3 regions of the Litchfieldia luteola genome follow, and region 3 is predicted to be linked to each of the others. Evidence: riboswitches for the same ligand, from Rfam matches in the RefSeq annotation. Region 3 holds a riboswitch; each other region holds the start of a gene.
What was found. A riboswitch is a leader RNA that binds a small molecule or an ion and turns the genes downstream of it on or off. The one in region 3 is predicted to bind S-adenosylmethionine.

Region 1 (7,544 bases), on a different contig from region 3:
AGCAACAGATAGCTTGATTAAAGGTGGAGCGTTTTTAATCGAGGACATAGAAGCTGACCGTATTTTTACACCTGAGGATTTTACAGAAGAACATAAATTAATGGCAAAAACAACGGAAGAATTTGTAGTTAACGAAGTTTTACCAGTCATTGAAGATATTGAAGAGCATGACTTTGAAAAATCAGTTGCCTTACTAAAACAAGCTGGTGAACTTGGTTTATTAGCTGTAGATGTACCTGAAGAGTACGGCGGATTAGGTCTTGATAAAATCAGCTCATCTGTTATTACTGAGAAGTTCTCAAGAGCAGGAAGTTTTTCTTTATCTTATGGTGCTCACGTAGGAATCGGGTCTTTACCTATCGTATTATTCGGTAACGAAGAACAAAAGCAAAAATACCTTCCAGGTTTAGCTAGTGGAGAAAAATTAGCTGCTTATGCTTTAACAGAGCCAGGTTCTGGTTCAGATGCACTAGGTGCTAAGACAACTGCTAAATTAAATGCAGAAGGTACTCATTATGTATTAAATGGTGAAAAACAATGGATTACAAATGCAGGTTTTGCAGATGTATTTGTTGTATACGCTAAAATTGATGGAGAGCACTTCTCTGCATTTATCGTAGAGCGTGAATTTACAGGAGTATCAACTGGCCCAGAAGAAAAGAAAATGGGTATTAAAGGTTCTTCAACTCGTACATTAATTCTTGAAGATGTACTAGTACCAAAAGAAAACCTACTTGGTGAACTTGGTAAAGGACATGTAATTGCATTTAATATCTTAAATATCGGTCGTTACAAATTAGCAGTTGGAACAATTGGTGGATCTAAGCGTATGGTTGATGTGGCAGTACAATACGCAAACCAACGTCAACAATTCAAAACACCAATTTCAAATTTCTCTCTAATTCAAGAAAAATTAGCGAACATGGCTACTAAAACATATGCAGTTGAGAGTTCAGTTTACCGTACAGTAGGCCTATATGAAGACCGCCAAGGTAAGCTTACGGATGAAGAGTTGAAAGACGGTAAATCTGTAGCAAATGCGATTGCAGAATATGCAATTGAATGTTCATTAAATAAAGTATTTGCTTCAGAAGTACTTGATTATACAGTTGATGAAGCTGTCCAAATCCACGGTGGTTATGGATTCATGGCTGAATACGAAGTGGAAAAAGCATATAGAAACTCTCGTATTAACAGAATCTTCGAAGGTACAAATGAAATCAACCGTCTATTAGTACCAGGCACATATGTACGTAAGGCAATGAAAGGTGAACTTCCACTATTCCAAAAGGCAATGGCTCTTCAAGAAGAGTTGATGATGCTTATGCCTGAAGAAGTTGGCGATGGTGTACTTGAGCAAGAAAAATATTTAGTACGTAATGCAAAGAAAATTGGATTACTAATTGCTGGTTTAGCTGCTCAGAAATTCGGTAAAGCATTAGAAAAAGAACAAGAAATTCTTGCAAATATTGCTGACATTATCAGTAATGTGTACGCAATGGAATCTGCGCTTCTACGTACTGAAAAAGCAATTAACAAAACTGGCCTTGAAAAGAACAACCAAAAGGTCCTTTATACGCAAGTATTCTGTCAAGAAGCATTTAACGAAATTGAAGCACATGCTAAAGAAACTCTTATTGCTGCAGAAACAGGAGATACTTTACGTATGATGTTATCAGCACTTCGCAAATTCACTCGTTACACTCCAATTAATGTAATTGCGAAGAAACGTGAAATTGCAGCTTCGATTATTGATGCAGAGCGTTATACAGTATAATTTTTTGTGAAGAAGGAGCTCCTAAAGGGGCTTTTTCTTTTGACTCTATTCAACACGGTTTAAAATTTTTGTCGAATTTATTTACCCAGTTAGCAGGAATTAAGATGAAGAAGTCGAAATCTAATTTGGGAAGAGAATCAATTAGTATTTCTTTGTACCTTTATGGTAAAATACAGTACTGTAGGATTTTATTTCTAAAGTAATAAAGAATACATCCAAAGAACGGTGGTGAGTACAGTTTGGCACTAACTTTTTATTGGTATCCGAAATGCGGTACTTGCAGAAATGCTAAAAAATGGTTAGAACAACATAATTTATCGTTTGAAGAAGTACATATTGTTGAACAACCGCCATCAAAAGAAGTATTAGAAAATTTATATCAAAAAAGTGGACTAGAGTTAAAAAAGTTCTTTAACACTAGCGGCCAAAAATACCGTGAACTTGGTGTTAAAGACAAAATGAAAACTGCATCAGAAGATGAATTACTTACATTGTTAGCTTCAGATGGTATGCTTATCAAAAGACCACTTGTAACAGATGGATCAAAAGTGACTGTAGGCTTTAATGAGCAAATGTTTGAAGAAAATTGGAAGTAAGGGTTAGAAGAACCCTATTTGGGAATTCTTTAAAATAGATTTTTAGTTTATGGAGGGAATAAATGATGAACACACCAAAGGAATTACGTTATTCAGAAGAGCACGAGTGGGTTAAAGTTGAAGGCAATGAAGTACGTATCGGAATCACAGATTTTGCACAATCTGAATTAGGTGATATCGTATTCGTTGAACTTCCTGAAGTTGGAGATGAAATTACTGCTGATGAGCCTTTCGGAAGTGTAGAATCAGTAAAAACTGTATCTGAACTATATGCTCCAATTAGTGGTAAAGTAATTGCAATTAACGAAGACTTAGATGACAGCCCAGAATTTGTGAATGAATCTCCATATGAAAAAGCATGGATGATCGTAGTAGAAGCTAGTGACCTAGGCGAGATTGATAAGCTTATGACGGCTGAAGAATATGAAGCAATGACTAAAGAAGACTAAAATAACAAGGAATTAGCAATTGCTAATTCCTATTTTTTTTGAGTAACATCACTCTACATGGACACCCTAACGATAAGTAAGTAAAGAAAGGGTGCTTGAATTGGTACTGGAAAATAAGCGAATGGACATTACTGATCGCATCGTTGGAAAGTTATCTGAAAACCAAGTGAATTTATATGATGAGTCAACCCTTGTTGGACGAATTGTTCTAAATACCCAAGGGAACAAGTATGAGCTAATGGAAGGATACGAACAAGGCAATAACAAAATATACAAATATGTGGATGTAACCACAGGACCTGATCAAAAATATGTAGATTGTGATTATGAAAATGGCTGGTGCTAATATAAGTTTAGAGCGGTGGGTTACTTTCCACTGCTTTTTCTGTTTATTACCAATAAAGAAACATAAACAATCTTATTCCTTTTTCCATACAATAATAGAGGGATATTCGTAAAATTTACGAATAATAGTAAGAAATCTATTGTACAATGAAACTAAGGTGATGGGAAATGACATTAGACTATTTTGAAAAAGTAATTATTGTAGAAGGAAAGTCAGATAAGAAGAAAGTATTAAATGTCATAAATGAAGAAATTGAGATAATATGTACGAATGGTACGATTAGTGTTTCAAGACTAGACGAATTAATCGAACATTTATATAATAAGGATGTCTATATCTTAGTTGATGCAGACGATGCTGGTGAAAAGTTAAGAAAACAATTTATGAGAGAATTGCCAGAAGCTGAACACATTTATATTGATAAAATGTACCGTGAAGTAGCTACATCCCCAGAGCAGCACTTAGCAACCGTTTTATTAGGTGCCAATTTTGATGTGCATGCAGAGTTTTTATTATAGAAAGGCATAGAACATGTTAAATGAATGGTCTGAGCAACAAGTAAATAAATTAATTCAAGAGGAACAATCCTTTTGTTTATACCTCTATACTCCGATGTGTGGTACATGCCAAGTTGCAAGCCGAATGCTGATGGTTGTACAGGAGTTAGTACCTAACAAAACAATGGGAAAATGTGATTTAAACTATATCCCTGTAAAAGCAAGAGAATGGGAAATTGAAAGTGTACCTTGCTTGTTACAATTTGAGAATGGAAAATTAACAGATGCCAGGATTTATGCGTTTAAATCTGTAGAACATTTATATAACACCCTAAAGTAGACACTATCATTATTGGTAGTGTTTTTTCTTGCATTTTTTTGTAAATGAAGTATGATTATTTAGGGTAGCGAAATATTCTGAGGTGTAAAGCATAATGACAACAATCATAGCGGATTGGAAGCATCAATATTTAACTTATAATCGAAACGTAAAACTCTTCATTATTACAAATATTTGTACTCAAATTGCAATGGGTATCTTTATGATCATGTATAATTTCTATATAAGAGAACTAGGTTATACAGAACAAGTTAACGGTACAATCATTTCCATGACTGCCTTAGCGTCTGCAATTATATTAATTCCAGCAGGTATTATAAGTGATAAGCTAGGCCGGAAAAAGGTAATGATTTACGGTATATTCTTTACCACCCTATTATTGTTTTTGCGAAGCTTGTTTGAGTTAGAACATTTTTTAGTCATAACAGCATTCCTAATGGGTTTATCTATGGCATTTCTACAAGTGTCAGCTATCCCTTGGTTAGCTGAAAATTCAACTCAAGCACAAAGGGTCCATTTGTTTAGTTTTCATTTTGCACTCATGATGGTAGCCAATGTTGTCGGAAATTTAATGGGTGGAGTCATAAGTGATGCATTTGTTTTCTTATTTGGGTTAACTCCTTTGATTAGTGTAAGAATTACACTCTTGATTGCGAGTGTAATATTCCTCTTAGGTATATTGCCTATTTTTAAAATGGAAGAAGTAAAAAAAGAGAAAGATTCAAAAAAGAAAGAGAAAGTCCCTTTCAAGACAGTGTTTAAAAATCAGAAGGGACAATTGAAACTTATTGTACTATTTGCTTTTGCACAATTATTAATTGGATTTGGTTCAGGATTGGTCGTTCCTTACTTAAATCTATATTTTGCCGATCGATTTGAGGCTAGTAATAGCGTTATTGGTATTGTTTTGTCTTTAGGTCAAGCGGCAACGGCAGTGGCTATGATTATAGGTCCTATCGTAGTGAAAAAGGTTGGAGAAGTGAAGGCTGTTGTGTTTCTCCAGTTAGCATCCTTGCCATTCTTACTGCTGACAGCCTACACAGAAAATCTTATTATAGCGATCATCGGATTCTTATTCCGTCAGGCTTTAATGAATGCGGGAAATCCGATTCAAGCATCATTAGTGATGGAAAGGGTTAATGATTCAATGAAAGGTCTTGCTAACTCAGTAAATCAGATGGTATTTTCCTTAGGCTGGGCAATGATGGGACCTGTGTCGACATCTTTTGTGTTAATTTATGGGTCATATTGGGGCTATGCTTATGTATTTAGCATAACTGCAGCTCTTTATCTAGTGAGTTCTACGTACTTTTACTTTGTCTTTAAAGGTACATCTTTCGTCAAAATTCAGAAGGCAGTCGCAAAAACATCATAATATTGACATATTTCTCGGGAAATGAACAATTTGTTGGTAATAATGGAGCAAATTGTTCTTTTTTATTCACAAATATTTCTTTTTGTCGAACGATTTATAGAGGAAATAGTACTACTTAATGGAATTAATATATAAGCTAACTGTACGAGGAGGATTCAACGTGGGTTTAGAAAAATTACTAACACATTTTTTAGAAAGACTCTACGGATTGGAACATGTTGTCTTACTATTACCAAAAGAACCACTCGTAATTAAGTTTGAAATTACTAGTATGGAAAATGCTTATTTATACCTTTCAAGTACAAGAAGCTCAGTGACTAATGGTCTTGAAGAACATATAACAATCAAGGGGAATGGGATAACGGATGTTATAAACGGGACTAGTAAACTAACTGACCTCATATATCATGAGAATATTGAGGTTATTGGTAGTTTGAGAAATATATTACTAATCGAATCCATATTCTACTTATCTCATGATAAAGAAATGAGAAAAATTGGATAAATAGGAATTGACAGTAAGTAATTGCGGTGTTATTATTCAGAATAATATCAATTTAATAGTTTACTTATCAAGAGTGGTGGAGGGACTGGCCCTTAGAAACCCGGCAACCGGTAAGATACACGGTGCTAAATCCTGCAGGTATATTTATGCCTGAAAGATAAGAAGAGTCTTATGGAACTCATCCTCTTCTTATGAAGGGGATTTTTTTATTTCACAAAAGAGCGAGGGAGAGATGAAAATGAGTGGAAGTGAGAGAAAGTATCGTCTAGAAACAATTGGGGTGCATGGTGGTTTGCAAGCAGATCCAGTTACTGGAGCACGTGCTGTTCCGATCTATCAATCAAATGCTTTTAAATTCGAGAATACAGAACATGCTGCAAATCTATTTGCTTTAAAGGAACCAGGGTATATCTATTCCCGGATTCACAATCCTACGGTAACTGTTTTTGAAGAAAGAGTTGCTCAATTGGAGGGTGGTGTTGGTAGCTTAGCAGTTGCAAGTGGGATGGCAGCTATTACAACAGCTATTTTAAATCTTGCCAGTTCTGGTGATGAAATTGTCTCTGCATCTACTTTATATGGTGGTACCTATAATTTGTTTGCAAACACGTTACCAAAGTACGGAATAGATACTCATTTTGTGGATCCGTCTGATCCTACTAATTTCAAAAAGGCAATCACTCCTAATACAAAAGCCCTCTTTGCTGAAACAATAGGAAATCCTAGCTTGGATATTTTAAATATAGAAGCAGTTGCTGAAATTGCACATGAAGCTGGTATTCCATTAATCATTGACAACACGTTTGCCACACCATATCTATGCAGGCCAATTGAACATGGTGCAGATATAGTAATTCACTCAGCAACAAAATGGTTGCTTGGGAATGGTACTACTCTTGGAGGGATTATTGTAGATGGAGGGAAATTTGATTGGAACTCGGCAAAGTTTCCTGGATTTACAACACCTGATCCGAGCTATCATAATTTAGTATACTCAGAAGCGTTAGGGCCTGTTGCTTTTATTGTGAAGGCAAGAGTTCAGTTATTAAGGGACTTAGGTCCGGCCATTAGCCCATTTAATGCATTTCAGTTTAACTTAGGACTGGAAACACTGCATGTCCGGATGAAAGAGCATATTCAAAATACGAGAAAGATCGTCTCCTACTTAGATGAGCATCCTGGTGTAGAGTGGGTATTATACCCGGAGCATGAAGAACATCCTGGAAAGGAATTAGCGAAGAAGTACTTACCTAAAGGTGCTGGTGCAGTTGTTGTATTTGGAATCAAAGGTGGCAGGGAAGCTGGAGCAAAAGTCATTAATAATGTAACTCTTTGGTCTCATGTAGCGAATGTAGGGGATGCCAAGAGCTTAATCATCCATCCTGCAAGTACCACTCATCAGCAATTAGGGGCCGAGGATTTAAAGAAATCCGGAGTGACTGATGATTTAATCAGGCTTTCAGTTGGAATTGAACATTGTGAAGATCTTCTTGAAGACTTAGAACAAGCAATTGAAAAGGCAACAGGACTTTCTTCTAAAAAGCCAGTAAGTGCTATTTAAAAATAGTAAAATATAAAAATATTATTTTTGTTGACACTGATTTCTTACCCATGATATACTCACTTTCGTACTCAATTAATACTTAACTGTTTTAAAGC
Region 2 (7,544 bases), on a different contig from region 3:
AATGGTTGCAACACTGATATAAGGTATTTCACGATGGATATCATCAACTGTTGGATGCCCTTTTAATGACATGATTGTTTTTATGATAATAAGTCTTTGAGGAGTGATTCGTAAACCATGTTCTTTCAGAAAGGGAATGAGTTCTTTGTATTGATCATCTTCTTTCAGAAAGGGAATGAGTTCTTTGTATTGATCATCTTCCACGCTAAAACATCCTATCCACATATATTTGAAATTTAGGATCCAATTATAGAGATATGGATCAAGACAATTTATCGATATTTTATGATAACATTTATTAAAGTAAAATGAATACTTTTTTATAATAACTATAATTAAAAGAATATTTTAAATAGTTACCTGTTGGCGTCATAAATAAAAAAAGAACACCTCGTTTGGTGTTCTTGCTAAGTCAATTACTGTAAAACTTTTGTGTATAGTATGGCTGTGATTTTGTATTAAAAGCTACGCCAACTCCTAAATTTCTAAAATCTGGCTGGAGGATATTTTCTCTGTGACCTAAGGAGTTCATTAATCCCTCATGAGCAAATATACTACTAAATTGTCCATAGGCTAGATTTTCCCCTGCAACTGTGAAAAGTATATCGTCTTCTAACATCCGATCAAAAGGGGACTGTCCTTCAAGGTTAGTATGTGAAAAATAATTATTTTGAGCCATATCAAGACTATGTTTGCGGGCTGTTTCCTTAACATGATCGTCCCATGAAAGAATAGGTAATTCATGATTTACACGAGTGGCATTCGTTAAGTCGAACAATTGGTACTCAAAGCCTTCTTTTAGTGTATCACTAGAAGCTGTATAAAACTCTTTTTTACTTTTTTCTACCTCTTCACTTACAATTTGTATGGAGGTAACAGTATCTTGTTGATGTTGGTCGTAAAAGACGGTGACATAGCTGTTATCCACTAAAAATACATCATAATCACGGTCTTTTTCAAATTGGTAATAGGTCATCCCTTTTCGAATCTTATTAAGTGGAACTCCCAATTTCTCTATTACTGATGCCTTTACGCTTCCTCTTTCTATACCATGAGTGGAGGAGATGAGGTCGTGAGGAGTATATAATCCTACTACCTCATCGTTTACATTATAGGAAATCATGATAAAGTTTTGATAGTTATCATGATAGGCATTCCACATCAGACCATATTCATTAGGAGTTGATCTAATCGGTGAGCCAATCCTTTTTTCTATCTCACTTCGTGTTTCACCAAGTTCAACATTATATATCGAAAAAGCTTGCTTTGTTGGAGTTATTAACTCAGGTTTTTGGACCTCGGTTTTTGAATTCACATCTGTTTCTGATGTTTGTAACCTTTGGTCAAGCTGATCCATCAATTGAATTATACCTTCTTGAATTGTTCCAACAGCAGCAATATATTCAGGACTTGCACGTATTTCGTCTATGTCTGTTTTTAGTGTGTTTAGCGTAACATCTAATTTATTTTTTTCTAACCATTTTTCAAAGGTAGACCAAGCTGAAAAAAGAAATAAAAGAAATGCAAATAATAATATCAATCGTCTCAAGCGATCTCAACTCCTCTCTTGCGTACTACCATTCTAGCCAGAAAAAATGAGTTTCAACATTATTTTAGAGTAAAATTTGAAGAATTGTAAGAGTAATAATGGAAATGAACACTATCCTAACACGTATCTATTCAAATAACTGGTATTCTAGTAGAATAAATAATTAGGTTTTGTTGATGCAACTATTTAGGAGTGTTTTTTTAAATGTTACAGACAGTAAACAAACAACTAGAAAAATATATGGCTTTGATTACTCCAACAGGAGTTGTTCTTGGAGTGTTATTTGCAGTTTGGTTAATTGATTTCACCTTTTTAATACCCTGGATTTTTGCCTTTATAACATTTGCAGGAAGTTTAAGTTCAAATTTTACCGCTCTGAAAAGAGCAATCCTACATCCATTGCCAATCATACTAGCGTTAGGGTTATTGCATATCTTAATGCCAGTCTGGGCGTGGTCAGTAGGACATCTTACTTTTAGTGGTGATGTATACACAATTACTGGGTTAATATTAGCTCTAGTCATTCCAACTGGGATAACGAGTGTTCTCTGGGTTTCGATATGTAGAGGAAACCTTGCTCTAACCTTATCAATCATCTTGATTGATACATTACTATCCCCGTTTATCGTACCTTATACACTTTCTATCTTTGTTGGTACGAAAGTGGAGATGGATGTTGGTGGCATGATGACAGGTTTATTTTTAATGGTTGTCTTACCTTCACTAGTAGGTATGGTTTTGAATCATATAACGAATGGGAATATAAAGGAGAGTTGGGGACCCAAATTAGCACCATTTTCCAAAATCAGTTTAGGTCTTGTTGTAATGTTAAATGGCGCGATTGTAGCTCCATATTTACGAAATGTTGATTTAAGACTAATCTGGGTGGCTGTCGTTGTTTTCTTTGTTGCTTTCACAGGGTACTTGTTCGCCTTTTTACTAGGCAAATTATTTAAGTGGAATCAGGAAACGGTAATTGCTCTTACCTTTACTGGCGGGATGCGAAACATCAGTGCTGGAGCAGTTATTGCAACTTCCTTTTTTCCGGCACAAGTGGCTGTACCTGTTGTAGTTGGGATGTTGTTTCAGCAGTTACTCGCCTCATTGTTTGGATATGCTCTTAATCGACATTATAGACATAAAGAGGATGTTGCTCAAAGACATCATGTGGGTTAAAGGTTGAAGATTTAGATTAATATAGTTCTTAATACCTAATACTAAAATAAATAATGATAGTAGAGGTGTATAACGATGGACCTTTTAGACTAAATGGACTAAAATGTTAATCATATTACAACTATAATTATCTTAGAAAGAGGATAAATTATGACGATATCATTTATTCCTGAAAAAGCTACTGAACAAGAGGTACTATCAAACATTATAAAAACTATTCCAATCATTCATTCTATGCTTCCAGATATTGCTATAGGGGTTACGAATACTGAAGAGTGGTTAGTCTATTATCCTAGTAAAAAAATTGATATCGGAGCCCGTCCTGGCATGAAAATTAATCCAGAAGAGCCATTAACTGATTGTATCCGCTTTAATAGGAAAATTGAAGTAGAGGTACCGGCAGAATTTTTTGGAATTTCCTTTACTGGGTTAGCTGCACCAATCGTTATTGGTAGGAAAGTAATTGGGGCAGTTGCCATACAGATGCAGAAACAAAATGAAAGAGCATTACGCAACATATCTGAGCAAATTGTTGACTCTCTTTCTACTGCAAACAATCAAGTTCACAATATAACTCAAGCGGCTTCCGATCTATCATTAATAAGTGACGGATTAATGGAAAAATCAATAAAGGCATCAAAAGAAGTAGAAAATACAGAAGAAGTTCTATCATTTATAAAAAAAATCGCTGACCAAACCAATTTACTAGGGTTAAATGCATCGATTGAGGCTGCCCGTGCTGGTGAAAAGGGAGCTGGATTTTCAGTAGTTGCCAATGAGATTAGAAAACTATCTAATGAAACGGTAGCATCTACAGAAAAAATACGCAAAACACTAACAAATATTCAACAATCTATGAATGCAATCTCAATTGAAATTGAGAAGGTTGTTAAAGTCGGAAATAACCAGGCAAATTCAACAGTGGAAATTTCAAATTTTATAAAAGAAATTGAAATGATGAGTCAAAAACTAAAACAATATGCAGATGAGTTATAAGGCTTTGAACTTCTCAATGGCGGATATGAGTAATAATACTACTATTTAGAAGTTATTAAACTTTAAAAAAATTAAAAATATTTGTTGACATTATTTCTCTACCACGTTAAAGTAATAACTATCAAATTTAACCACAAACTTAATACGTGATCTCTTATCAAGAGTGGCGGAGGGACTGGCCCTACGATGCCCGGCAACCGTTCCATATTTTTAAATGGAATTGGTGCTAAATCCTGCAAAGCAAGTTATTTGTTTTGGAAGATGAGAGAGGATTATCGGATAATGCCGCTTAAACCTCTCTTTTTAGAGAGGTTTTTTTATTGTCTTCTTCTAGCTCTAGCGCCCTGAACAAGGCGCTTACGCTTTTGGGTACATAGCATCCTCTCAATACTACAGGCAAGGAGGAAAATGACAGCTCAGATCAGTATTAAGAAAACTACTTAGAAAAGGGGAACTAACAAAATGTTTAAAAAATCTTTAGTCAAAACAGTGTTAACTTCAGCAGTAGCCTTTACACTTCTATTAGCCGGCTGTGCTTCAGGAGAAAATACAAATCAAGCGAGTAATGAGAAAGTAAGTTTTGAAAATGTCCCAGAGCGTTTTGCGAATGGAGAAGGTGCAAAAATTAAAGTCATTCGTAAAATTGGTGGAGATGATCATACCGCACAATTTTTAGCTGGTGCAAAGGAAGAAGGAGAGTCACTTGGCTTTGATGTGGATGTATTCACAGCCAATGGCGATACAGCTAAATTCCATGATGCAATCGAGCAAGCATTAACACAAGACTATGATGGCTTTATTATTTCACATGGTGATGATGCTGCGACGGTTGATGGAGTGAAAAAGTTAGTTGAAGCAGGAAAAAGTGTCGTTACCTTTGATTCAAACCCAGACCTTGCAACAATTGCAGGTGTAACGTTAACATCTCAGGATGATGAAGCATTAGCAACATTAGCTCTTGAACAATTAGTAAAAGAGCATAATGGTGAAGCGAATATTGTGTACCTATGGGTAGATGGGTTTCCACCTATGGTAAGAAGAAACAATGTTTATAAAGAAGTACTAGCCAACAATCCTGAAATTAAAGAGGTTGAGCGTTTCGGTGTAGCAGCTGCTGATACATCTGTTCAAACCCAAAATGCGGTAGCAGCCATGTTAAACAAACATCCAAAAGGTGAAATCGATGCGATTTTTGCTACATGGGATGCTTTCGCAATCGGTGCAGCACGTGCAATTAAAGAAGCTGGTAGAGATGAAATCAAAATTTATGGTATTGATGTTTCTAATGCGGACCTACAAGAAATTCAAGCGGATGGAAGCTCTTGGAAATATACGGCTGCAGTAGATCCAAAATTAATTGGTGCTGTTAATTTAAGACTTTTAGCGAAAAAATTAGCTGGAGAAGAAACTCCACAAACTTATGACTTAGAAGCATCTCTTATCTCACAGGCTGACCTACAGGGTTCTAGTGATCCAGTTAATATGGTGAATCTAGCAAACATTGTAGAAGGCTGGGGTACATCAACTGCGTTTGATGAAGAATGGATGAAGGTGTTAAAAGAGCATTATCAAAAGTAAATTTTGTTGCTAATGGTTTATGTGACCTGGGTTTGGCCAGATGGTTGAAATGAGGTCACATAACATCATTTATGCGCCATGGGTTTGGTAGAAATACCGAAATGAGGTTACATAAATCCATTTATTCACCCTGTAATTGGTCAAATGGAGTAAATGAGGTCACATAAATCCATTTATGCGCCCTGTAATTGGTCAAAAGGAGAAAATGAGGTCACATAAATCCATTTATGTGCCCTGTAAATGGTCAAATGGAGAGAATGAGGTCACATAAATTCATTTATGCGCCCTGTAATTGGTCAAAAGGAGAAAATGAGGTCACATAAATCCATTTATGCGCCCTGTAATTGGTCAAAAGGAGAAAATGAGGTCACATAAATCCATTTATGTGCCCTGTAACTGGTCAAATGGAGAGAATGAGGTCACATAAATCCATTTATGCGCCCTGTAATTGGTCAAAAGGAGAAAATGAGGTCACATAAATCCATTTATGTGACCTGTAATTGGTCAAATGGAGGAAATGGGGTCACATAAATCCATTTATGTGCCCTGTAACTGGTCAAATGGAGGAAATGGGGTCACATAAATCCATTTATGCAACCGCAATCTAGCTATCTACTAGAAATGAAGTAACAATATCACTAAAAAGGAGTGAGGATGGATGTCAGTATCGCAACTTCACATGAATAACATTTCCATCGAATTTCCTGGTGTAAAGGCTTTGAATAATGTGAATTTTACAACCTCAACTGGAAAGGTTCATGCTCTTATCGGTGCGAACGGTGCGGGGAAATCAACGCTTATGAAGGTTTTGTCAGGTGCGTATAATCATTATTCTGGTCAAATCACCCTTGATGGGAAGCCGTTGTCCATCCAATCTCCAAAAGATTCTCAGGACTATGGAATTCAAATTGTCTATCAAGAGGTTGACACAGCCCTTATTCCTAATTTAACTGTTGGTGAAAATATCATGCTTAATCAGACAGTAAATAGTATGGTCAAGAGGTTATTCGTCAATTGGAATGAGTTACATAATAAGGCCACCACTATTCTAACTAAATTAAAAATAAAAGTATCCTCGAGAACATTAGTTAGTGAACTAACACTAGCTGAAAAACAAATGATACTCATTGCACGAGCAATCTTAACAGAATGCAAGTTTCTTATCTTAGATGAACCTACTGCGCCATTAAGTCAATCTGAAACAACTGAGTTGTTCCGAATTGTAAACGAGTTAAAGGCAAACAATGTTGGTATTATCTTTATTTCACACCGCCTACCAGAGATCTTTGAACTTTGTGATGAAATCACTATTATGCGCAATGGAGAATTTGTTAGCTGTGAATCAATCTCTCATACATCACAGAACCGGGTCGTTGAACAAATGTTAGGAAGAAAGCTGGAGGAACAATATCCTAATCATGCTATTACAATAGGAGAAACGATTCTTGAAGTTCATAACCTATCAGACACGTTTAAAACTAAGAACCTTTCAATCTGTGCTTCTGCTGGTGAAATTGTTGGGATAGCGGGTCTTGTAGGGGCTGGTAAAACAGAGCTGTGTAAAGCTTTGTTTGGCTCCTCAAAAATAACATCCGGAAAGATTCTATTAAATGGAAAAGAGATAAAAATTAGCAGTCCATTTGATGCTGTAAAACAAGGAATTGTGCTCGTTCCTGAGGAAAGAAGAAAAGAAGGAATTCTTGTTGAGGAATCAGTAGTAACAAACCTTTCAGTAGCCAATTTAAATAAGTTTACTAGCTTTTTTTCTTTTATTAATCGTGCTAAAGAGAAGGCCCAAGCAGTTGAATTGATTAAGAGTCTTGACATTAAAACACCTTCGACAGAAACGAAAGTTCAGCATCTATCAGGTGGAAATCAACAAAAAATTGCAATTGGTAAATGGCTCATTACGGATGCAGATGTTTATATTTTTGATGAACCAACTAAAGGGGTAGATGTTGGCGCGAAGAAGGATATCTTTGAATTGATTTCCGGCCTGGCTCGACGAGGAAAGGCAGTACTATACGCATCCTCTGAAACATCAGAGATTATTGGAATTACGAATCGAGTGTATGTCTTGTACGATGGAAAAGTGGCAACGGAGCTAGAAACTTCTAAAACGAACGAAGAAGAAATCTTATTTTATGCAGCTGGAGGTACTACACATGAAGGATTCAGTCACAGCAACTACGAACGTAAAGAAAAAATCCTTTGATCTATTTCATTTTTTTTATAAATACGGAAC
Region 3 (7,544 bases):
CGCAGCAAATCGATCCTTCATTGAAAAATCAGGATCATCAGAAATCCCTAAATGGTCTCTCATCAGTTGATGCAATCTTTCGGCCAGTCCTTCTGCCATTTCAAGTGCTAATGCTTGTATAGCATGAGATTTTAAGAAATCACCCTGTTGCTTAAACGTTTGCGCTATTTCTCTAATCCCCTTACCAGCGGTTACTGCAAAGAGACCAACATAATCCATTTCACCACTTGAAACAGGCTTTAGATAATCCGCAATACACAGATAAGATCCCTTTTGTTGGCGAGGGAAGGTGAATCTTTCAATGACTGTTTTCTTATCACTAGGGTCAAAAACAATTATATCGTTCCCATCACTTTGTGCGGGGAAAAACTGATAAAGAGCAGATGGACTAATAAGGTTTTCTGTCGTAACCAAATCAATTAAGTGCTCTACGATCTCCTTAATAGAGAGTGCTCTCTCATCTTTAGCCTCAATTAGTTTCTCTATATTACCCTTTAAACCTAAGTGGTGTCCAAGAAGCATTTGCATGTTTATATATGGCTTTATTTGAGAGATAGAGATGTTTCGTAAGATATGTCGTTTTGTATCTGCAGGTTTAAAGACATTCACCAAAGTTGAAACACTAGAACGGTTCATTACAGCGACAGAAGATGTTGATACCTCTGATTCTTTTGCCAGCCTTTGTTGAAGCCTCTCACGCTTATCGTTAACTTCGTTTAGAATTTCTTGTAATGAATCTTTATCTTGGAGGCGAGTAGCCAAGGACAATCCGTCCATCGCATCCTTTGCATACAAAACAGGGCCAGTGTATTCAGGAGCAATTTTGTTATCTGTAAATTTACGAGATAATGCAGCCCCACCTACTAAGATAGGAACAGAGATACCTGCTTGTTGTAAATCTTGAGCAGTTACGACCATTTGTTGAGCAGATTTGACTAATAATCCAGATAATCCAACAAGATCCGGTTTTTCCTCCTGGATTGCAGAAATTAATGCCTGCGGTGTAACCTTAATGCCAAGGTCTACTACTTTAAACCCGTTATTGCTTAAAATAATATCAACCAGGTTTTTACCAATATCATGGACGTCACCTTTAACTGTGGCAAGAAGAACTTTCCCTTTGCCATTATTGTCTTCCTTTTTTTCCATATAGGGTTCAAGAAAAGAAACAGCTGCTTTCATGACCTCAGCACTTTGTAATACCTCAGCAACAATCAGTTCATTATTATTAAATAAAATACCAACCTCTGACATTCCAGCCATTAGGGGACCGTTTATGATCTGTAAAGGGTCATCGTACTTACTTAAAGCAATCTCTAAATCTGGTAGTAACCCTTCTTTAGTACCTTCAACAACATATGAAGAAAGGCGTTCTTCAAGCGTCATTGTCGTTGTAGAAATTTTAACTTCTTTCTTTTTTTCACGATAAAAATTTGTGAATTCTTCTAGGATACGCTGGTCTGTCTTAAAAAGTAAACCCTCAGCTAGTTGAATTTCACTTTTCGGAATAGAAGCAAAACGCTCGAGCTTTTCTGTATTGACAATGGCGTAATCTAGACCTGCTTGAGTGCAGTGATATAAGTAAACAGCATTAAGCACTTCACGTCCAACTGGAGGCAATCCAAAGGATACATTACTTACTCCTAGTATCGTTAAGCAGTCTGGTAATTCTTTTTTTATAAGCTCAATTCCTCGAACTGTTTCATTAGCAGAGCCTATATATTGCTCATCACCTGTTCCGACTGGAAAGACAAGAGGGTCAAATATGATGTCCTTTGGATTTAGTCCGTGTTTCTCAACTAATAAGTCATAGGAACGTTTTGCAATCTCTAATTTTTTCTCTGCGGTTATTGCCATACCTATTTCGTCGATTGTGCCGACGACAATTGCCCCTCCATACCTTTTTAGTAAAGGAACGACCTGATCAAAGCGTTCTTCTCCATCCTCAAGATTGATAGAATTAATAATTGCTTTACCTTGTGAGTACTTTAAAGCACGCTCAATCACTTTATCATCGGTAGAGTCAATTACTAGAGGAACCTTCACCTTTTTAGTTACAAATTGAAGAAAGTTTTCCATATCTTCAAGCTCATCCCGGTCAGGGTCTGCAAGACATATATCAATCACATGCGCTCCATTTTTTATTTGAGCACGTGCAATCTCTGATGCCTCTTCAAATTTACCTTCAGCAATAAGGCGTTTAAACTTTCTTGAGCCAATTACATTGGTTCGTTCACCTACAAATAAAGGGCGCATCTCCTCTTCGTAAATGAGAGGCTCTATTCCAGAAACAGCATGTGGATGTGTTGTATTCGAAAGGGATCTTGGTTTAAAGTTTTCCACAGTATTCGCGATTGCTCTAATGTGATCAGGGGTAGTTCCACAACACCCCCCAACAATGTTTAACCAGCCTTTCTCAGCAAAGGCTTTAAGCTTTCTAGCTAGTGATTCAGGTGTTTCGTGATATTGGCCTTCCTCGTCTGGAAGACCAGCATTTGGATAACAACTAACTGCTGTATTTGCTAGGCTTGATAGTGACCGTAGATGATCTGTCATAAACTCTGGTCCTGTTGCACAATTAAGACCAACAGCAAGCGGGTTCATGTGTTCCAGGGATAAATAGAAAGCTTCAATATTTTGTCCAGCTAATGTTGTACCCATTGGTTCAATTGTTCCTGAAACAATGAGAGGGATGTTCTTTCCAGTTTTTTTAAATGCCTCACTAATGCCAATAAAACCAGCCTTAACATTCAACATGTCCTGACTCGTTTCTAACAATAGTAAATCGACACCACCGTCTATCAGTCCACGAGCTTGTTCCTCATACGTTTCGATCAAAGCCTCAAAAGTGGTTCCACCTGTAACCGATAAGGTCTTAGTAGTAGGCCCCATAGAACCTGCTACAAACCTAGGCCATTCTTCTGAAGAATAAGTTGATGTTGCTTGTTTAGCTAACTGAGCCGACTTTACATTTATTTCGTACGCTAGATGACCTAGGTCATATTCATCTAAAACTAAACTAGTAGCCCCGAATGTATTTGTTTCAATGATATCAGCTCCGGCCAAAAGGTATTCTTCATGGATGGACTGTATCAATTGAGGGGAGGTCAACGATAGATACTCATTACAACCTTCGTACTCTTCACCTTCAAAATCATTAGCCGAGAGATTGGCAGCTTGAATCATTGTACCCATTGCACCGTCTATCACTAGGATCTTCTTTTTAATTTGCTGTTCTATTATTGAATTAGCCATTTATAAACCGCCTCTCTGCATTCACAAGCTGCTTTGCATGTATATATTTTGTTAGCTCTACTGTCATTTCATAACGTAAAAATGGTGTAATTAAGTAAATTCCGTTAAATAAATCATAAGCTGCATCAATGAGGGATTTTGCAATGCTAAGTCCTTCAAGTTCTGATGCGAGTGGATCATGACTAACAGCATTCATACGGTCTCTAATTGTCTGTGATAATGTAATGCCGGGTACTTCATGATGTATGAAGTCGGCATTTCTTGCACTCGTCAAAGGCATGATCCCTATATATATAGGTGTTTTTAGATGTTTTGTATGCTCATACACCTCTAGAATTTGGTTTTCACTATATAAAGGTTGTGTGATAAAATAATGGGCTCCACATGAGATTTTCTTTTCCAAACGAAGAACAGCTTTATCAAGGTGACGAACATTTGGATTAAATGCGGCTGCAATTGAAAAATTTGTTTTTTGTCCTAAGGATTTACCAGAGTAAGAGATACCTTCATTGAACTGTTTAATTAGGCTGATGAGGTCAAATGAAGATAAATCATATACGGAAGTAGCACCAGGGAAATCACCGATTTTTGAAGGATCACCCGTTACCGCCAAAACCTCATTCATTCCAAGAGTGTGTAAGCCCATTAAGTGTGACTGTAATCCAATAAGGTTTCGATCCCTACATGTAATATGAATTAAAGGCTTAACATTTACTTCTTGCTTTATGATTGAACCGATTGCCGAGTTGCTAATTCTAGGTGAAGCTAAAGAATTATCTGCAAGTGTAAGTGCATCGATGCCAGCCTCCTTTAGTGCTTTTGCCCCTTCAAGAAACCTGCTAATCCCTAATTTTTTAGGAGGATCTAGCTCAACAATGACTGAATGTCTATGTTTTACTGTTTCATAGAGAGGGGGAGTAGCATCAGATGGTTCAGGAATACTATTCACTTCAATCGGTCGATGTTTAACGATTTTTTCAGAAATTGGACGGAGCCCTTTTAGTGTACGAGCCATTGCTTCAATATGCTTTGGAGATGTTCCACAGCATCCACCAATTAGTCGTGCCCCTTGTTCTCTAAACTTTATTGCACTTTCAGCAAAGTAGCTTTCATTTGTTTCATAGACTAGTCTTCCATCACGATAATCTGGCAAACTAGCATTAGGATATACAGATAAAAATGAATGCTTAGGGACCGGAACTTCCTCTAGTGATCGAATCATATGATAGGGACCTAATCTACAGTTTAAACCAACAATGTCAGCACCTAATTCCTCTAACTCTAGGAATGCATCAGACAAGTGTGTTCCATCCTGTAGGACACCAATTTCATGAAGTGATACGTTTGTAACAATTGGTTTATTTGTTTCTTTTCGCGCAATGGAAAGTAGTGTCTTTAACTCTTCGAAGTCGTAAAAAGTTTCTAGTAAAATTCCATCTATATTTTCAGAGAGAAGGTAAAATAATTGCTCACGAAAGCTTCTCTTTATTTCGTCCATTGAAATTGTGTTTTTCTTAAAGCTTCGAATTCCACCTATTGTTCCAAGTACATAAGCTTTATCTTTTGCAGCCTTTTTAGCTATGCGTGCACCGGCAATGTTAATTTCTTTCACAGATTCTTCTAATCCATATCTAGCAAGTTTCGGATAATTGGCACCATATGTATTTGTTTGGATGATCTTTGCGCCAGCTTGAAGGTAGGCCTCATGTATTTTTTGTATTTCATCATTGTTTAAAAGATTAAGCTCTTCAAAACAGCTACTGATTCCATGTGAATAGAGTAGGGTACCCATAGCTCCATCCGCTATTAAGATTTGTGTTTTTAGGTCTTCAAGTAAACCCATTATCATTCCCCCTTTTAGACATTAAAAAAAGCCTTCTATAAGAAGAAGACTTGGCGTTTAAAAGTAATCTTCTTATCTCTCGAATTTAAAAAAATTCGCTGGATTTAGCACCAATTCCTAATGGAACGGTTGCCGGGCATCGTAGGGCCAGTCCCTCCGCCACTCTTGATAAGAGTAAGTATTAAGTTTTATTTTAGTGCGTTAATGTTGTATAGAAGTAAATATTATCTAATTCTATTCAATTTTGCAAGAGAAAATGCAGAATTTTTTTAAAAATAAAAAAGACGCGTTTTTAAGGACGCGTCGAAAGTTAACCTATATTTATCTAAAGTTTAAGAATTGAACATCGATTGGCAAATCTGCACCTCTGATAGCTGCAATGATTTGCTGTAGATCATCTTTATTTTTACCTGTTACACGAATTTGGTCATCTTGAATTTGGCTCTTTACCTTTAGGCCACTGTTTTTAATGATTGTATTGATTTTTTTTGCATTTTCTTTATCAATTCCTTGAACTAACTTCCCACGTTGGCGTATTGTCCCACCTGAAGCTTTCTCAATTTTGCCGTAATCAATGTTTTTTGTAGGAACACCGCGTTTAATCAGTTTAGACACAAGAACATCCTTAAGCTGCTCCAATTTATATTCATCATCTGAAACAAGTACAAGCTCTTCTTTATCAAGGGAAATGTCACTTTTACTTCCTTTAAAATCATAGCGAGTTTGAATTTCTTTTAATGCAATACTAATAGCATTGGTTACCTCTGGCATCTCAACCTTTGAAACAACATCAAATGAACTTTCTTTAGACATTTTTCTACCTCCGAAAATGTATGATATAGTTTAATTATAGTAAAATATAACAAGTAGGACAACTTATGGTAAATAGATGTTATAATTGCATATTAACTATGAAGAGATTTTAAGAGAAAGAAGGATATATATGACAAGCTTTGAAGCAGGTACGACAGTTACATTAAAAGTTGATAGAGAAGTGGATTTTGGTTATTTCTTAACAGATGGGGAAGAGGATGTACTCCTTCATAACAGTGATATCGTTGGTGAATTTAATGATGAGGAAGAGCACACTGTTTTCCTTTATCAGGATCACCAAGGACGCTTAGCTGCTACGATGATGACCCCAAAAATCGAACAAGGCACTTACGATTGGGTTGAAGTAGTAGAAGTTAAACACAAATTAGGAGTATTTGTGAATATTGGAATTAGAAAGGATATCCTTGTTTCAAAGGATGACCTTCCTGAGATATTTGATTTATGGCCAGAAGTAGGAGACCATTTGTATTGCTCTTTAAAAACAGACAAGCATGGAAGACTCTTTGGAAAACTGGGAACAGAGGATGCCATAAGAGAAGTAGCTGTAAAAGCACCAAGAACAGCCTTCAACAAAAATGTGAGTGGAAGAGTATACCGTCTATTATTGGTAGGCTCATTTATCCTTACAGACGAAAAATACATTGGATTTATCCATGAAACACAACGCGTTCGTGAACCAAGACTCGGACAAAAAGTTGAAGGAAGAATCATAGATATTAAAGAAGATGGCTCTGTTAACATCTCATTACTAGGACGCTCTCACGAAATATTAGATGAAGATGCGATGAAGCTCTACTCCTATATGGAATCTAGAGACGGTGCCATGCCATTCTGGGACAAAAGCGACCCAGATGACATCCAAATCCGCTTCCAAATGAGCAAAGCCGCCTTCAAACGAGCACTAGGCAGACTAATGAAAGACGGAAAAATCTACCAAGAAGATGGATGGACTTACTTTAAAAAAGAAGAATAAATGTTCTGACAAAAGCTCATTTTTAGTAAAGGTACATGCTTGTAATAGTGAAGAGTGAATTGGAGCGGAGGGCACTTGACTCCTGCGGGCCATAGAGGGAAGTGTGAGACCCCGCAGGCAAAGCCGAGGAGGCTCACATCCCTCCCCGCGGAAAGCAAGTGCCCGCAGCGAAAAGGAACGGACAATCTTCAAAGTGAAAAGACCCTCTTTAGATTAGAGGGTCTTGTTATTGCGAACATATTGATTTACAAGTGGTCAGTCTTCTTCGAATATTGTCTCTCACCACGCCCGCGATTTTTTTCACGCTCCATGTTTTTCTCATGGCGTTTCGCATTATTGTCTTTTGCCTTTTTATCGTTATCACTTGTCTTAGACAAAGCCTACACTCCCTTTCATACTAGTTCCTATATAGCATTACCGGGAAAAAAGTAAACTATGTACCCGAGGTTACCTTGACTTGTTTAAGAAGAAAACTGCCATAGTTCCTGGTCCAACATGCGCACCAATAGCAGATCCGATCGAATTAATAAAGAAAGAAGTTGTACCGAACTTTTCTTCTAATTGTCTTTTTAGTTCAAGTGCTGTGTCCTCTGCATCTGCGTGACTTATAGCGATGGTTTGCTCATTAAGATTCACACC

Region 1: linked by a shared signal. The riboswitch ahead of J2Z26_RS19230 (O-acetylhomoserine aminocarboxypropyltransferase/cysteine synthase family protein) and the one ahead of J2Z26_RS02200 (bifunctional homocysteine S-methyltransferase/methylenetetrahydrofolate reductase) in region 3 are both predicted to bind S-adenosylmethionine.
Region 2: linked by a shared signal. The riboswitch ahead of J2Z26_RS08190 (sugar ABC transporter substrate-binding protein) and the one ahead of J2Z26_RS02200 (bifunctional homocysteine S-methyltransferase/methylenetetrahydrofolate reductase) in region 3 are both predicted to bind S-adenosylmethionine.

The regions. Positions count from the first base shown of each region.
Region 1 is NZ_JAGGKM010000008.1:7,398-14,941, forward strand. Features, by position in the region: gene J2Z26_RS19190 (acyl-CoA dehydrogenase family protein) at 1-1,777, shown strand, start outside; gene J2Z26_RS19195 (arsenate reductase family protein) at 2,017-2,373, shown strand; gene gcvH (glycine cleavage system protein GcvH) at 2,439-2,822, shown strand; gene J2Z26_RS19205 (YusG family protein) at 2,914-3,168, shown strand; gene J2Z26_RS19210 (toprim domain-containing protein) at 3,336-3,686, shown strand; gene J2Z26_RS19215 (thioredoxin family protein) at 3,700-4,005, shown strand; gene J2Z26_RS19220 (MFS transporter) at 4,100-5,380, shown strand; gene J2Z26_RS19225 (hypothetical protein) at 5,541-5,885, shown strand; SAM riboswitch class I at 5,947-6,049, shown strand; gene J2Z26_RS19230 (O-acetylhomoserine aminocarboxypropyltransferase/cysteine synthase family protein) at 6,124-7,446, shown strand.
Region 2 is NZ_JAGGKM010000002.1:653,270-660,813, reverse strand. Features, by position in the region: gene J2Z26_RS08210 (Fur family transcriptional regulator) at 1-204, opposite strand, end outside; gene J2Z26_RS08205 (CAP domain-containing protein) at 413-1,549, opposite strand; gene J2Z26_RS08200 (bile acid:sodium symporter family protein) at 1,754-2,725, shown strand; gene J2Z26_RS08195 (methyl-accepting chemotaxis protein) at 2,876-3,721, shown strand; SAM riboswitch class I at 3,873-3,989, shown strand; gene J2Z26_RS08190 (sugar ABC transporter substrate-binding protein) at 4,184-5,299, shown strand; gene J2Z26_RS08185 (sugar ABC transporter ATP-binding protein) at 5,958-7,514, shown strand; gene J2Z26_RS08180 (ABC transporter permease) at 7,465-7,544, shown strand, end outside.
Region 3 is NZ_JAGGKM010000001.1:430,808-438,351, forward strand. Features, by position in the region: gene metH (methionine synthase) at 1-3,255, opposite strand, end outside; gene J2Z26_RS02200 (bifunctional homocysteine S-methyltransferase/methylenetetrahydrofolate reductase) at 3,248-5,098, opposite strand; SAM riboswitch class I at 5,168-5,273, opposite strand; gene J2Z26_RS02205 (YajQ family cyclic di-GMP-binding protein) at 5,420-5,911, opposite strand; gene J2Z26_RS02210 (CvfB family protein) at 6,042-6,905, shown strand; gene J2Z26_RS02215 (DUF3941 domain-containing protein) at 7,151-7,282, opposite strand; gene J2Z26_RS02220 (DegV family protein) at 7,353-7,544, opposite strand, start outside.